Regions from separate parts of the Arthrobacter sp. Z5-13 genome, predicted to be linked through region 1. Evidence: predicted binding sites of a transcription regulator. Region 1 holds the regulator's gene; each other region holds the start of a gene.
What was found. The regulator HrcA, encoded in region 1, represses chaperone genes, less so after heat shock. The targets are predictions, from matches to a motif close to TTNGCACTCGNNNNNNNCGAGTGCNAA.
Positions count from the first base shown of each region.

Region 2: a site for HrcA is predicted at 2,695-2,721, ahead of M1E02_RS06375 (FmdB family zinc ribbon protein). Genes of this name have one in related genera too.
Region 3: a site for HrcA is predicted at 2,851-2,877, ahead of groES (co-chaperone GroES). Genes of this name have one in related genera too.

Region 1 covers NZ_CP096460.1:2,144,222-2,149,109, forward strand. Annotated here, with positions in the region: gene hemW (radical SAM family heme chaperone HemW) at 1-458, shown strand, start outside; gene M1E02_RS10255 (DUF4870 domain-containing protein) at 516-935, opposite strand; gene M1E02_RS10260 (DUF3097 domain-containing protein) at 1,064-1,915, opposite strand; gene hrcA (heat-inducible transcriptional repressor HrcA) at 2,179-3,198, shown strand; gene dnaJ (molecular chaperone DnaJ) at 3,294-4,418, shown strand; gene M1E02_RS10275 (16S rRNA (uracil(1498)-N(3))-methyltransferase) at 4,421-4,888, shown strand, end outside.
Region 2 covers NZ_CP096460.1:1,339,902-1,344,789, reverse strand. Annotated here, with positions in the region: gene M1E02_RS06395 (hypothetical protein) at 1-275, opposite strand, end outside; gene M1E02_RS06390 (GNAT family N-acetyltransferase) at 420-1,037, opposite strand; gene galU (UTP--glucose-1-phosphate uridylyltransferase GalU) at 1,044-1,949, opposite strand; gene M1E02_RS06380 (5-formyltetrahydrofolate cyclo-ligase) at 2,044-2,667, shown strand; gene M1E02_RS06375 (FmdB family zinc ribbon protein) at 2,795-3,127, shown strand; gene cpaB (Flp pilus assembly protein CpaB) at 3,238-3,963, shown strand; gene M1E02_RS06365 (AAA family ATPase) at 3,997-4,888, opposite strand, start outside.
Region 3 covers NZ_CP096460.1:1,312,077-1,316,964, forward strand. Annotated here, with positions in the region: gene ykgO (type B 50S ribosomal protein L36) at 1-60, shown strand, start outside; gene M1E02_RS06270 (shikimate 5-dehydrogenase) at 263-1,108, shown strand; gene M1E02_RS06275 (THUMP-like domain-containing protein) at 1,128-2,366, opposite strand; gene M1E02_RS06280 (hypothetical protein) at 2,423-2,806, shown strand; gene groES (co-chaperone GroES) at 3,034-3,330, shown strand; gene groL (chaperonin GroEL) at 3,413-4,888, shown strand, end outside.

The sequences.
Region 1 (4,888 bases):
CCGAAGAACTGATCTCCGCTGCCGGCCTGCATTGGTATGAGGTAAGCAATTGGTCCCGCACCCCGGAGCAGGCCTGCCGCCATAATCTGGCGTACTGGCGTGGCGATGACTGGTGGGGGATCGGACCCGGCGCCCACTCACACTTCGGCGGAGTGCGTTGGTGGAACGTGAAGCACCCCACGGCCTATGCCGCCCGGCTCTCATCAGGCGCGTCGCCGGCGGCCGGACGCGAAACGCTCGACGCCGGCACCCGGAGCATGGAACGAATCATGCTGGAGGCCAGGCTTTCCTCAGGGCTGGACATTGCCACGCTGGATGCTTCCGGTCGTCACGCTGTTGCCGGTCTCATTGCCGACAAACTAGTGGACGCGGCAGCCGCCTTCCAAGGACGGCTCATTCTGACACTTAAGGGCAGGCTGCTTGCCGACGCCGTGGTTCGACGGGTCCTGCCGGACTAGCGGGTCCTGCCGGACTAGTCTGGCGGATACCGCTCGGCCGATGCCGCTCGGCTGACGCTACTTGATCCACCGCAGATTGAACGGGTAGCGGTGCGGCTGACCCCGGTTGACATGGATCCCGGCAGCGACTGCAAAGCAGGTCAGGGCTATCCAGATTCCGGTGGCAAGCACGGCGAAAAGGTTACCGACCACGGGAAGCATTACCAGCACGTTCGCGATGACTGCGGCGATGGTGGGAGGAAGCGTGAAGTTCAGGGCTTCTTTGGATTCCTGGGCCGTGAAGGGCCCCCGCTCCTTGAAGATCAGGTAGATCAGCAGTGAAGGTACGCATCCGAGAATGCCGCCGAAATGCGCCAGCGTGGCCCACTGACGGTCCTCGCTGGCGGTCAACGGCAGTGCGTTGGCTGGAACACCATGGTACTGGGACTGACCTTGGCCGCCATGGTCGTCCCTGTGTTCACGTGCGTCTTCTGCCACGGTTACGTCCTTTGGATTGCAGTGGTGCGTTGGTGCCTGGAATAGCAGGGGAGGCTTGCAGGAAGCCGCCGTCGTTCCAAGAATACTGGTTTCCGGCCGGCTTCGCGGGGTAGACCCCGAGCCGGGTGCTACGGAGCTGTCAGGAAATCGATGACCTCTTCCACACGGCCCAGGAGGGATGCTTCAAGATCTGCATAAGTTCGTACTGCTCCGAGGAGTTTTTGCCACCCGAGTCCGATGTCTTCCTTGGTGGAATGCGGCCAGCCGAAGGCGGCCAGAATACCTGTCTTCCAGTCCATGCCCCGGGGGATGGCAGGCCACTGCTCTATTCCAAGGACGCTGGGCCGGATTGCCTGCCAGACGTCAACGTAGGGGTGTCCGACGATGAGCACGTTTCCTGCCGCCCCGGGCGATGACATGACCGACTGTGCAATCCGGGACTCCTTGGAACCGGCTACAAGGTGGTCAACCAGCACGCCGAGACGCCGGTTGGGTCCGGGCTGGAACGCCGCCACCGCGCCCGCCAGGTCGTCGATGCCGTGGAGAGGCTCGACGACGATCCCTTCGATCCTGAGGTCATCACCCCATACCTTCTCCACCAGTTCGGCGTCGTGCTTTCCTTCCACCCAGATGCGGCTCGCTTTCGCGACCTGCGCACGCTGGCCCTCTACTCGGACCGAGCCGGACGCCGTCCGCTGGGGAGCGGCCGAAGCAGCATTTTTGCGAGGGACCGGCGGAAGCAGGCGGATGGGTTGACCGTCCAGAAGGAAGCCGAAGCCCAGGCGGAAAGACCGTGACTTTCCCCGCCGGTCCTCGAGGGCCACAACGTGCATCCCACCGGACTTCTCAACCCTCGTTACGGCTCCTACCCACCCGGACTGGACGTCTTCAAGGACCATTCCACGTTCCACCGGAACGCCAGGAAGTTCGCGTTTGGCGGGGGCCGTGATGTCCTGCGGTCCCCAGTCCTGGTAAGTCATCGCCACTCTGCATTTCAGTTGGAATCCGCTCGTGGCCTCGGAAATCTGCACGCGCCGGTTCACTGCCGGAGTTTCGCCCGGAGCGGTACCAATGCTAACAACGCGGTGAGTCATATTAGACTGGTTAGCACTGAGGCATGTCGAGTGCTAACCGCCGAACTTCGTCATGAGGTCAGCGCGGATGCTGAAGGGTCTGGCGTTAACCGCTGACCCTCGGCGGACAGCACAGACATTTTGGCGGGACAGCAGATCGGAGGTGGACAGTGAGCGAACCACGCAAACTCGAAGTGTTGCGTGCCATCGTGGAGGACTATGTCCATTCACGCGAACCAGTGGGCTCCAAGGCCCTCGTGGAACGGCACCATCTGGGAGTGTCCAGTGCGACAATCCGTAACGACATGGCTGCCCTGGAAGATGAAGGCCTCATCACCGCTCCCCACACAAGCGCAGGCCGCATACCCACGGACAAGGGATATCGGTTGTTTGTCGACCAGATTTCTGCCGTCAAGCCTCTCTCGCAGGCAGAGCGCCGGGCCATCCAGTCCCTGTTGGAGGGGTCCGACGACCTCGACGACGTCCTTGACCGCACGGTGCGTCTGCTGTCGCAGCTGACAAACCAGGTTGCCGTGGTGCAGTACCCGCACCTGAGCCGGGCGCTGGTGCGCCACATAGAATTTGTGCTATTGGCGCCGCGGCAGGTCCTGATAGTGCTCATTGCTGATACCGGAAAAGTGGACCAAAGGGTTATCGATGTAGGGCACGACCTGGGCGATGACGCCCTGGCTGCCCTGCGGACACGTTTCCTCATGGGCCTGTCCGGAACGCCCCTCAGCCAACTGCCCCACGTTCTCCCCAGCGTGGTTGCCTCCTGCGAACCGTCCCGCCGCAACGTGGCCCAGGCCTTGGCCCATGGACTCGAAGCACTCGCCCACAGCAGCCGCGAAGAACGCATGGTCATGGCCGGAACAGCTAACCTGGCCAGGTCCAACGTGGACTTTCCCCTGACTATCGGTCCTGTTCTTGAAGCTCTCGAGGAACAGGTGGTGATGTTGCGGCTGCTCAGCGAGATGGCGCAGGATCCGCGCGGGGTCACCGTGAGTATCGGCCGTGAGAACCCGTACGACGGCCTGGCCGAGGCCTCCGTGGTAGCCACCGGTTATGGGCCGGATTCCAGTTCCAAGATCGGGGTTCTCGGCCCCACCCGGATGGACTACCCCACCAGCATGGCCGCCGTCAGGGCCGTCGCGCGATACCTTTCCAGGATCCTCGGCCCCGGAGGCTGATCGTCCCACCCGATTCTGCGCCCGCACGTAAGGCGCCGCGCTCCTAGACAGCGCGTTCGTATCACAGGCAGTACAACCAGGAAGAGACACAAACTTTGAGCAGCCACTACGACGTCCTTGGAGTCTCACCGGAGGCCACCGGCGAGGAAATCAAGAAGGCATACCGCAAGCTTGCGCGCACCCTGCACCCGGATGTGAACCCTGGTCCTGATGCCTCCGACAAGTTCAAGGCTGTGACCCACGCCTACGAGGTGCTCTCGGATCCGCAAAAACGCCGAGTGTATGACACCACAGGCAACGAGAACGGTACGGATAACGGCTTCGGTGGCGGTTATGCCGGCCAGGGCTTCGCGTTCCAGGACATTTTCGACACCTTCTTCGGCGCCGGCGGCTCCGCCGGGCCTGCCTCGCGCGTGCGCCGGGGGCAGGACGCCCTCATCAGTGTCCGCATCGACCTGCGCGATGCAGTGTTCGGCGTCAACAAAAAGCTTGAGGTGGACACCGCGGTAACCTGCCCGAGTTGCGAGGGTTCCTGCTGCCGGCCCGGCACCCACCCGGTCCGCTGCGACATCTGCGGCGGAAGCGGGCAAGTACAGCGCGCCGTACGCTCAATCCTGGGACAGGTCATGACCGCTGCTCCCTGCGGCTCCTGCGAAGGATTCGGAACGATCATCAAGGACCCCTGCAACGAGTGCAACGGCCAGGGCAGGATCCGCAGCCGTCGTTCCATGACGGTCAAGGTTCCGGCGGGCGTAGCCACCGGAACAAGGATTCAGTTGTCGGGCCAGGGCGAAGCAGGTCCTGCCGGCGGCCCTTCCGGCGATTTGTATGTAGAAATCAGGGTCAACCCTGACTCCACCTACCTGCGCGAAGGCGACGACCTTCACGCCACCCTCAATATCCCCATGACTGCTGCTGCTCTTGGTACGGAAATCACGCTTGAGACTTTCGACGGCGAGCAGGAGATCGACGTCAAGGCAGGCACTCAGTCCGGCGAGATCATCACGCTTCGCGGCCTGGGAGTGACCCATCTGCGGGGATACGGACGCGGCGACCTCAAGGTGCACTTGCAGGTTGAGACTCCCACCCGGCTGGATCCCGCACAGGAGGAGCTGCTCAGGAAACTCGCCAAGCTGCGGGGAGAACAGTTCACTGAAGGCAAACTTGCCGCCAGCGGCGGTGTCTTTGCCAAGCTGCGGGACAGGCTCGGTAACCTGTAGCGGTGAGCAACCCGGTCTTTTTTACCCAGGCAGGAAGCCTCGACGGACAGCAACCCGGGTCCCGGTTTGTCCTCGAGGGTCCCGAGGCCCGGCATGCTGTTACGGTCAAACGGCTCTCGGTGGGGGAGCCAGTGGATATTGCGGATGGATCCGGAAAACGAATGACCGGAATCGTCACCTCTGCTGCTCCGGCTGCGCTGACTGTCGAGTGCAGGACCCTGGAGGCTGAGGACCTGCCTGGTGTCAGGCTGGTCCTTGTCCAGGCCCTGGCAAAAGGTGACCGCGACGAGCTTGCTGCGGAAACCGCCACCGAACTCGGAATCGATGCTGTTATTCCCTGGCAGTCAGAACGCTCAATTGTCCGCTGGAAAGGCGAGCGTGCGGCAAAGGCCCATGCCAAATGGCAATCTGTAGTGACGGCAGCTGCCAAGCAGGCGCGGCGGGCGTGGATCCCCGAAGTACGCGACGCC
Region 2 (4,888 bases), 800 kb from region 1:
GGCACCGCAGGCTGGCGTTCCGAGTCGCGGGGTGATGCTTCCCTGACGGATTCAGTACCGGGCACGCTGTCCATGGTTTTCTCCTGCTGGACGGCCATTTTCATGACCGTTCCGGCTTGGGGGTCTGTTGTTTCGACGTCGACGGGTTCCAATACTGCCTCACCAGCGGCCTGCAGCTGCTGCCGGCCGTTACGGAGCACATAGGGGGCAACCCAAACAATCCAGAGCGCGACAGCGATAACAAGGATCACTGAGCTGCTAAGAGGGAAGTCCACACTCAAAACGGTATGAGCAATACACGAAGGGGACTCGCATTGGCCACGGTGTGTCGCAGGTCGGTGTCAAAATCAGTGGTCTAATCGTGGCCTTCGGCATCGCGTTGTCTTCCAGGGACATCTGAACCTGAGTCTGAGCTGGTCCTAGTGTGGACCGTTTTGGAGCCACTGGTTGAGAATTCCTTCCGGAACTTCTTCAGATGTGAGAGCGAATGACCGGTGGTCCGCCCATTCGCCATTGATATGGAGGAAACGCGGCCGATAACCCTCATCCCGAAAACCGAGCTTCTCCACAACGCGAAGGCTGGGGCCGTTATCTGGCTTGATGTTGATTTCCATGCGATGAAGCCCCAGGGCACCAAAGCAGTGGTCAGTGGCCATAGCCACCGCAGTGGGGGCAACACCCCTGCCTGCATGCGACCTGTCCACCCAGTAGCCGAGGGTTGCCATCATGGCAGAGCCCCACACAATTGAGGACACAGTGAGCTGCCCGATAATTACCGGCTCACGGACATTCGGAGTCCACTGGGTAATCAAAAAAGGCAGCGCCGTTCCTTGAGCCGCTTGGATGTTGAGCGATCTGACCATTTGACGGTAACTGGGAAGTCCGCCGCCAGGCGTGGGGTTTGAAGCCTCCCAAGGCGCCAGCCAGTCCCGGTTGCGGGAACGGACCTCTGTCCATTCCTTGCGGTCCCGGTAGCGGATGGGCCGTAGTACGAGCTCGCCGCAGGTTAGCGTCACCGGCCAAATGGAACTGCCCATCGACAGCTATTTAGACAGGCTCGCCGTGAAGTCAGGCAACCAGTCCCTAAGCCCTGGGCCAAGGTCGTCGCTGTCGCAGGCCAGTTCCACGCAGGCTTTCAGATAACTCAGTTTGTCACCGGTATCGTAGCGCCGGCCCCGGAAAACAACACCATAGACTCCATAACCATCAGCGTCGCTAGCAGCCAGTTCCTGCAGGGCATCCGTCAGCTGAATCTCCCCACCACGGCCTGGTTCAGTGCCTTCCAGCACCTCGAACACTGCGGGGTGGAGGACGTAACGGCCAATCAAGGCCAGGTTTGAGGGGGCCTCATGCGGTTCGGGCTTTTCGACCAAGTGGTTGACCTTGACATAGTTCTCGCCATCAAGCTCCTCGATGTCGGCACAACCGTAGGAACTGATCTGTGAAGGTTCCACCTCAATGAGCGCCACAACTGAGCCACCTGTTTTGGCCTGCACCTCGATCATCGTGCTAAGCAGTTCATCCCGGGCGTCAATCAGGTCATCGCCCAGAAGCACGGCAAAGGGCTCATGCCCAACGTGTTGTTTGGCGCGGAGGACCGCATGGCCAAGCCCCTTGGGATCGCCTTGCCGCACATAGTGAATGTCGCCCAGGTTGCTTGCTGCCTGAATAGACTCCAGCTTGGTGGTATCCCCTTTGGCCTCCAGCATGGCCTCAAGGGCCGGGACCCGGTCGAAGTGATCCTCCAGTGCACGCTTGTTCCGGCCCGTAATCATCAGCACGTCACTGAGACCCACGCTGACCGCCTCTTCGACGACGTACTGGATGGCTGGCTTGTCCACGACGGGGAGCATTTCCTTCGGCATTGCCTTCGTTGCCGGGAGGAATCTGGTTCCGAGACCCGCGGCGGGGATGACAGCTTTGCGGACGGATGCGTTGGTGGTAGTCACTGGACTAATCTAACGGAGGAGCCAGCTATTGGGTAATCGTTCATGTGTTGAGATTGCCCTAAAAGACGCGGTGGCGGAGGCTGAAAGGGGCCTAATGTCAGTGAAAGAAATGTTGCGTTCCCGGCACCGGGCGGCACGTGCCGCCATGCCCGCGAATGCCCGGGACCAGGCAGGTAAGGACCTGGTGATCCACGGTCTGACCTGGGCAAACCAGCAGATTTCGGAGCAGTTGGCTTCGGGTCGATTGCGACCAACAGGATCAGCCACCTTTGCCGCTTACCTCGGAGTTGGAACGGAACCGCCCACCCTCCCCCTCATAAATGCACTCTACGCGGCCGGCAACCGGATTCTGCTGCCGGTCTGCATGCCGGAGCGCAAATTGAGCTGGGTCTACTGGACCCCCGAATCAGCCTTCACAAGAAGCGAATACGCCCCCATACAAGAGCCAGTGGGGGAACATCATGACATCAGTGTTGTCGGGTCATCAGCAGGAATTTTCCTGCCAGCAACCGCAGTGGACCGAACGGGCAACAGAATTGGGCAGGGAGGTGGCTATTACGACCGCCTACTGGCTGAACTCGGTGAAGGCGGGTGGAATGTTCCCGGAATCGCCATTGTCTATGACAACGAAGTGTTGGCAGAGGGTTCCATTCCGACTGAAGTTTTCGACCGGCCGGTCCGCTCAATCCTGACACCCTCGGCGATCATCCAGCTTTGATCGACGCCAACTGCCGGGATGATAGAATTGGCACTCAGGCCCTGCGACTGCTAATGACTGACATCCGGAAACGGAAATCTGTCGGGCAGCGCGGGACCTGATCGTATGCCCAAAAGGAGGAATTTCAGTGCCCACGTATGCATATGCCTGCAAGGACTGCAGCCACGCCTTCGACATCGTGCAGTCTTTCACTGACAGCACCCTCACGTCCTGCCCTGAGTGCCAGGGTACGTTGCGTAAAAAGTTCAACAGCGTCGGAGTTGTGTTCAAGGGCTCGGGCTTCTACCGGACGGATTCACGCGACTCCAAGGCAGGTGGCATCTCCGCCTCAGCCCCCAGCAATGCTGCAGGGGATAGCACTTCGGGTGCAGCTGCTTCGAGCACCGCTTCCTCCGGGGCCGCTTCTTCAACCACAGCTTCTTCCAGCACCGCCACTCCCGCGCCTGCCGCGGCCAGCTGACGCTTCCTCAGTAGTTTTTCAAGCGCACGGCGGTTTTAGCCGCACAGCGGTTTTCCACATAGGCACAGGCAACTCTGTTTCTGGCATACCGTCCTCTGTAGCTTGGCTGTATGCCGCCCAGAGGAACCGCACGTGCCAACGGTCCAAACTTCCGTAGTTCCCGCTTGCGAAGCGCCCGTATCGGGCATCCTTCGAGATCACCTCAACGCAGACTGCTGGGCTGGCTCAACAGGAACCGTCGGCTTGCCGTAGCGCTTTTGCTCAGCGCAGCAGCCGGCATCGGAGTCCACCAGCTCACCCCTGCCCCAGCACAAACGCTGGCCGTCATGGCAGCTGTCCAGGACCTTCCCGCAGGTAGGACGCTTGGCCCTGATGACGTTGCGGAGGTCCATCTTCCCATGGAGCTCCTGCCGGAAGGAACCTTCACGGACTCCAACGGGCTGAAGGGAAAACAGCTGGCGGCACCTTTGAGGAAGGGACAGTTGTTCGCCGATTCCCATCTGGTGGGGCCGGGCCTTCTCACTGGAGCGCCGCCCGGTTCTGCAGCCGTCCCGCTCCGCCTGGCGGATCCGTCATCCATCCAGCTTCTTGCACCGGGACAACTCATCAACGTTGTCCTGACCGCAGGCAACGGATTCGAACAACAGGGTACTTCGGAGGTTCTGGCCGAAGGGGTGCCAGTTTTGTGGACTTCTTCCCAAGGCGGCAAGACAGGTCAATGGTTGGAAAACGAAGACGCCGACGGCCTCATAGTCGTCACAGCCAATCCGGATCAGGCGGTTCGGCTTGCCGGAGCCTCAACGAAAGGGAAACTGTTCTTCGTTCTGGTGGGCTGACCGGACGGCCATTCCCGACATCTCCTGGAAGGCTCAGTCCCAGTGTGGCGGTTTCTGTTCCTTCAGCCATGAATCGTGATCGTACCCGGACGCGTTATCTCCCCATCGGCGCGGGTCATCTTCGGAGGCCTTGTTCGGGAGGACGTCGTTCGATGCCGTCCCGGTCAGCACCGGCTTGGATACACTCCGATCCTGGCTGGGAGAACTCTCCGTTTCGTTCTTATGAGTTCCATCCTCTTGACGGGCAGTAACGTTCGAGGAGTTCTGGCTGGCGCTTACGGGCACCGCTGGTTCGTCGTTCTGATTCATTTCCTGATGTTCCTCGTCCCCACTGTCTGTGGCAGCAGAGCTGGCTCCGCTTTCAACCGCCCGTTGATCAGTGGTCCCATGGTCAATCGTCCCATGGTCAATTGTTCCGTGCTGTGTTGTTCCATGCTCAGTTGTCCCATGTGCGGTTGTCCCCTCGCCTGTGGCTTCGGGGTCGAAGGACAACAACCCATCCACGTCTTCATCCAGGAACCCCACAGGTGTTGACCGGGCAGACGCCACCGGTTTTTCCAATCCCAGGTAACCTCCGATGCGGTCTGCACAGGCTGAAGGGTCAGTGAACACTTCGATAGTCCACAGTGACAGGTACCTCCAGCCAAGCCGCTCCAGGAGTTGCGGGCGGAGCCGGCTCCGTTCACGGACACTCATCAGCCTGTACTGCTCGGTGCCGTCGGATTCGATGGCGACGGGCCGCGGTATCTCAGCATCTTCCTGGCCAATAGTGTTCATTGGATCGGCAGCTGCCACAACATCGAGAACGCCGTCGTACTGGTGCCAGACCCTTGCTCCGCGCGCCCGCAGTCGGTCACCCAAATCCGCGACCAGCGGGTCGGCTCCCAAGGCCTGCTCACTGGCGGCGGCGCGTGACGCCGGAGTC
Region 3 (4,888 bases), 830 kb from region 1:
AGAGGAAGAACATTCGTCATCAACAAAAAGAATCCGCGAATGAAAGCCCGCCAGGGCTGAAATGAGTTAAGAGACGCCTCAGGGGTCCCCGCCCGAGGAACGAGGGCGGGGAAAAGGCGGAACGGAAAGCCCGCCAGGGCTGAAATGAGTTAAGAGACGCCTCAGGGGTCCCCGCCCGAGGAACGAGGGCGGGGAAGAGGCGGAACGGAAAGCCCGCCAGTGCTGGCGGTTTAATGGTGCTGTGCCCATTTTGAATAAAGACATGACCTTATGCATCTCGCTGTCGGCCCGGCCGAGCAATAACGGGACGCGTTTCCATAACCACCTGTATGAGCAGCTTGGCCTCAACTGGATCTACAAGGCGTTTGCCCCCACGGATCTGGGCCAGGCGATCGCGGGTGTTCGCGGGCTGGGCATCAGGGGCTGCGCCATCTCCATGCCCTATAAGGAAGATGTCATCGAGCTGATTGACGTCATGGATCCTTCCGCGAAGGCCATTGACTCGGTCAACACCATCGTCAACGACGCAGGCAGGCTTACGGCGTACAACACCGACTACGCGGCCATCGAACAGTTGCTGCAGCGAAACGAGGTCCCTAGCGACTACTCAGTGCTGCTCAAAGGGTCAGGAGGCATGGCGAAGGCCACGGCGGCTGCCCTCCGTGACGCCGGCTTCCGGGACGTGACCATCGTTGCCCGGAACGAGGCCTCGGGGCGCTCGCTGGCGGAGCTTTACGGCTTCAGCTGGCAGGCACAGGCGGATGGGGATAGCGACGGTCCGACGAGGGGGACCAATGGGGCAGGCAAGGCGGAAATGATCATCAACGTCACACCCGTTGGTATGGCAGGAGGTAAAGCCGGGGGAGCGGAGGCGAACGGTCTGTCATTCCCGCCTCGGGCGATTGATGCTGCAAAGGTGGTTTTCGATGTCGTCGCGTTACCGGCGGAAACGCCGTTGATTGCAGCAGGGAGAGCGGCCGGTAAGACGGTTATTACGGGGGCAGAGGTAGCCACCATCCAGGCGTTGGAGCAGTTTGTGCTCTACACCGGAATCAGGCCCACAGATGCCCAGGTTCGGGCAGCGGAGGAGTTCATGCGGGCGCAGTAAACCTGCGCGTCGAGCCGGGCTAAGGCACCTGGACTGGCTCCACAGAGATGGCCACCCGGTCCTCGCCGATCCTGGTGAGAACCAGGGTTGCCGACTTCTTGGAGGCGTTCCTTCCTGAGGACTTGCCACCGGGGAGCAACTGCTTGCGGAGTTCTTCAGGTGTTACGGAGGTGCCCCGCTTTTTGATGTCCAGCACGCCGATGCCGTTATCTTTTACCCACGATTTCAAAGCTTTGACGTTGTACGGCATGACTTCGAGAATCCTGTAGGCGCGGGCAAAAGGTGTATCCCTCAGATCCGCTGCGCAGATGTAGGCAATGTGCTCGTCCACCAGATGGCCATCGAGTTCAAGCGCGACGTCGGCTACTAGACCTGCGCGGATGACGGCACCGTCAGGTTCATAGAGGTAGCCTTCGACCGGCCCCACAGGGGCTACCGGACCGCCGTCGAAATCTTCCTCGCTGGTAATTTCCGCAGCCCCCTGGGCTCCCAGCAGCAGGGCGGCGCGGCGGACTCCAGGCCGGCGCACGGCGTTGAACCAGAGGGCCACTTCCGTGACGTCTCCGCCAACCGATACCCACTGGGCTTCACATCCGGCCGGTACAGAGTCATGCGGGATGCCGGGTCCCATCTTGACACCAACAGAGCGGCCCGATTTGGCAAGGGATTCAACGAAAGAGAGTGGAGGTGAGAAATCCTCCGGGTCCCAGATCCGCCGGGTTCCCGAAGTGGAGGTCGTGCGGCGCGCCGGATCCATCCACACGCCGTCGATGCCTTCAAGGGAGAGTGTGGTGGCGTCGGCATGGACCACGCTGGCGTTCGGGAACGGAATAAGGTTCATAGTGGCGCAGGCTGCAGTGGTTTCATCCTGCTCCACGGCAGTAACGCGAATGTCCAGCGATGCAAGGGCCATGGAGTCCGCACCAAGACCGCAGCCGAGGTCGGCCACATGTTCGATGCCCGCCTTGAGGTACCGTTCTGCGTGGCGCGCGGCAACCGGGAGGCGGGTGGACTGTTCCAACCCGGCCGGTGTGAAGATCATTTGACGGGCAAACTCACCGAATTTGCCCTCCGCCTTGGTGCGAAGGCGCGACTGGGTAAGGACGGCTGAGACGAGGGCAGGCGAGTGCCCGGCTTTTCTCAGCGCCGCATTCTGCTGGAAAGCCTCCGCTTCCCGGTAGGGACCCAGTGAAGCAAGCAGCTCCCACCCCTCGCTGGTCAGCAGTGGGGCAATAAGGTCCTGTGTTGCGTCAGCCATGCAATCAACCCTAGTGGAGGCCATGACTCGCCGGTGTCCCCGCTAGGGTTGAAGACATGGAAGAGCATGAAGAACAGCAGGCAGCTGCAAACAACCAAATTAACGCCGACGGCATCGTGAAGTACGCCCGGCCGGCCCTGATAGCGGCAGCTGCTGTCGCCGTCATCAGCCTTGCACTGCTGGTCATCATCTTCGCGCTCGATTCCTTCAACGCCACCGTGTACTCGGTGGGCGGCAAGAACATCAATGATCCCGGCGACGAAGCCAGGGATATCCGGGAGCTGTACTCAGCTGTCCGCGTCGGCGGCGTCGTTGTCCTCATCGCCTCGGCAGCAACAGCTATCGCCGCAGCCATTGTTTTGTTCCGCAGCCTTAACTCGCAGCAGAACAGGGAAGACAACGGTGAGAACCTTGGATTTGACGACCTGGCGGACTCCTAACCGTTGCCTGAACGTTTCCCAGTGTGTTCACCCGCGACGAAATTCTGGCACTCGCCTTGACCGAGTGCTAACGGTTACATAGAGTCTTCATTAGCACTCTCCCTAGGAGGGTGCTAACACATGAAGAACTGCCAGCCCGGCTGCTGCCGGCACCCGCGACGACGGTTTGCCAGCCAAAGGCACAGTTTTACTGTCCATGAATTTGCTGACGAAAAGGAGAGGTCCGAGTGTCGGTCTCTATTAAGCCTCTTGAGGATCGTATTGTTGTCCGCCCGCTCGAAGCCGAGCAGACCACGGCTTCCGGCCTGGTCATCCCGGACTCCGCACAGGAGAAGCCGCAGGAAGGCGAAGTTGTTGCAGTAGGCCCCGGCCGCTTTGACGACAACGGCAACCGCGTTCCCCTCGATGTCGCTGAAGGCGATGTCGTAATCTACTCGAAGTACGGCGGAACCGAAGTCAAGCACAGCGGCACCGAGTACCTCGTGCTGTCCGCCCGCGACGTTCTGGCGATCGTCGTTAAGTAACTCCTGGACCCCGCGCAGCTGGCTCGTCTGACTTGTCTGACGCTCAGCGGCGCGGGGTTTCTGTCTTTGAAAGGACACAACCATGGCAAAGCAGCTTGCGTTTAATGACGCTGCCCGCCGGTCGCTCGAAGCCGGCATCGATAAGCTCGCCAATACCGTCAAGGTGACGCTGGGCCCGCGCGGCCGCAACGTTGTTTTGGACAAGAAGTGGGGAGCTCCCACTATCACCAACGACGGCGTGACCATCGCCCGCGAAGTCGAATTGGATGACCCTTACGAAAACCTTGGTGCCCAGCTGGCCAAGGAAGTCGCTACCAAGACCAACGACGTCGCCGGTGACGGCACCACCACCGCAACCGTACTGGCACAGGCCCTGGTCAAGGAAGGCCTGCGCAACGTTGCTGCCGGCGCTGCCCCCGGCCAGATCAAGCGCGGCATCGAGGTCTCTGTCGAGGCCGTCGCCGCCCGTCTGCTCGAGAACGCCCGGCCGGTCGAGGGAACCCAGGTAGCCAACGTTGCAGCCATCTCGGCGCAGAGCGACGAGGTTGGCGAACTCCTGGCTGAAGCATTCGGCAAGGTTGGCAAGGATGGTGTGATCACCATTGAAGAGTCTTCCACCACCCAGACTGAACTGGTCCTCACCGAGGGCATGCAGTTCGACAAGGGCTACCTCTCCCCGTACTTCGTCACTGACGCAGAACGCCAGGAAGCTGTCCTCGAAGACGCACTGATCCTGATCAACCAGGGCAAGATCTCCTCAGTGCAGGAATTCCTGCCGCTGCTGGAGAAGGCACTGCAGAGCTCCAAGCCGCTCTTCATCATTGCTGAAGACGTCGACGGCGAGGCACTGTCCACCCTGATCGTCAACCGCATCCGCGGCACCCTGAACGTGGTTGCCGTCAAGGCTCCGGGCTTCGGCGACCGCCGCAAGGCAATGCTTCAGGACATCGCCACCCTTACCGGTGCGCAGGTAGTGTCCCCGGAGCTTGGCCTGAGCCTGGACACGGTTGGCCTCGAGGTTCTGGGTACGGCCCGCCGCATCACAGTGACCAAGGACAACACCACCATCGTCGACGGCGCCGGCACGGCTGAGGACGTCGCAGCACGGGTCTCCCAGCTGCGCGCCGAGCTGACCCGCACCGACTCCGACTGGGACAAGGAAAAGCTCCAGGAGCGCCTCGCCAAGCTGGCCGGTGGCATCGGAGTTATCAAGGTCGGCGCAGCCACCGAGGTGGAGCTGAAGGAAAAGAAGCACCGCATTGAGGATGCTGTCTCGTCCACGCGTGCCGCTCTTGAAGAAGGCATCGTTGCCGGTGGCGGTTCCGCCCTGATCCACGCCCTGAAGGCGTTGGATGAGGATCCGGCCGTCCAGGCACTCGATGGTGACGCAGCAGCTGCTGTTGGCATCGTGCGCCGTGCCCTCGTCCAGCCCCTGCGCTGGATCGCCCAGAACGCCGGCTTCGACGGCTACGTCGTGGTCGCCAAGGTGGCAGACGCAGAACTCCACCACGGGTTCAACGCCAAGTCCGGGCAGTACGAAGACCTCATCGCTGCCGGC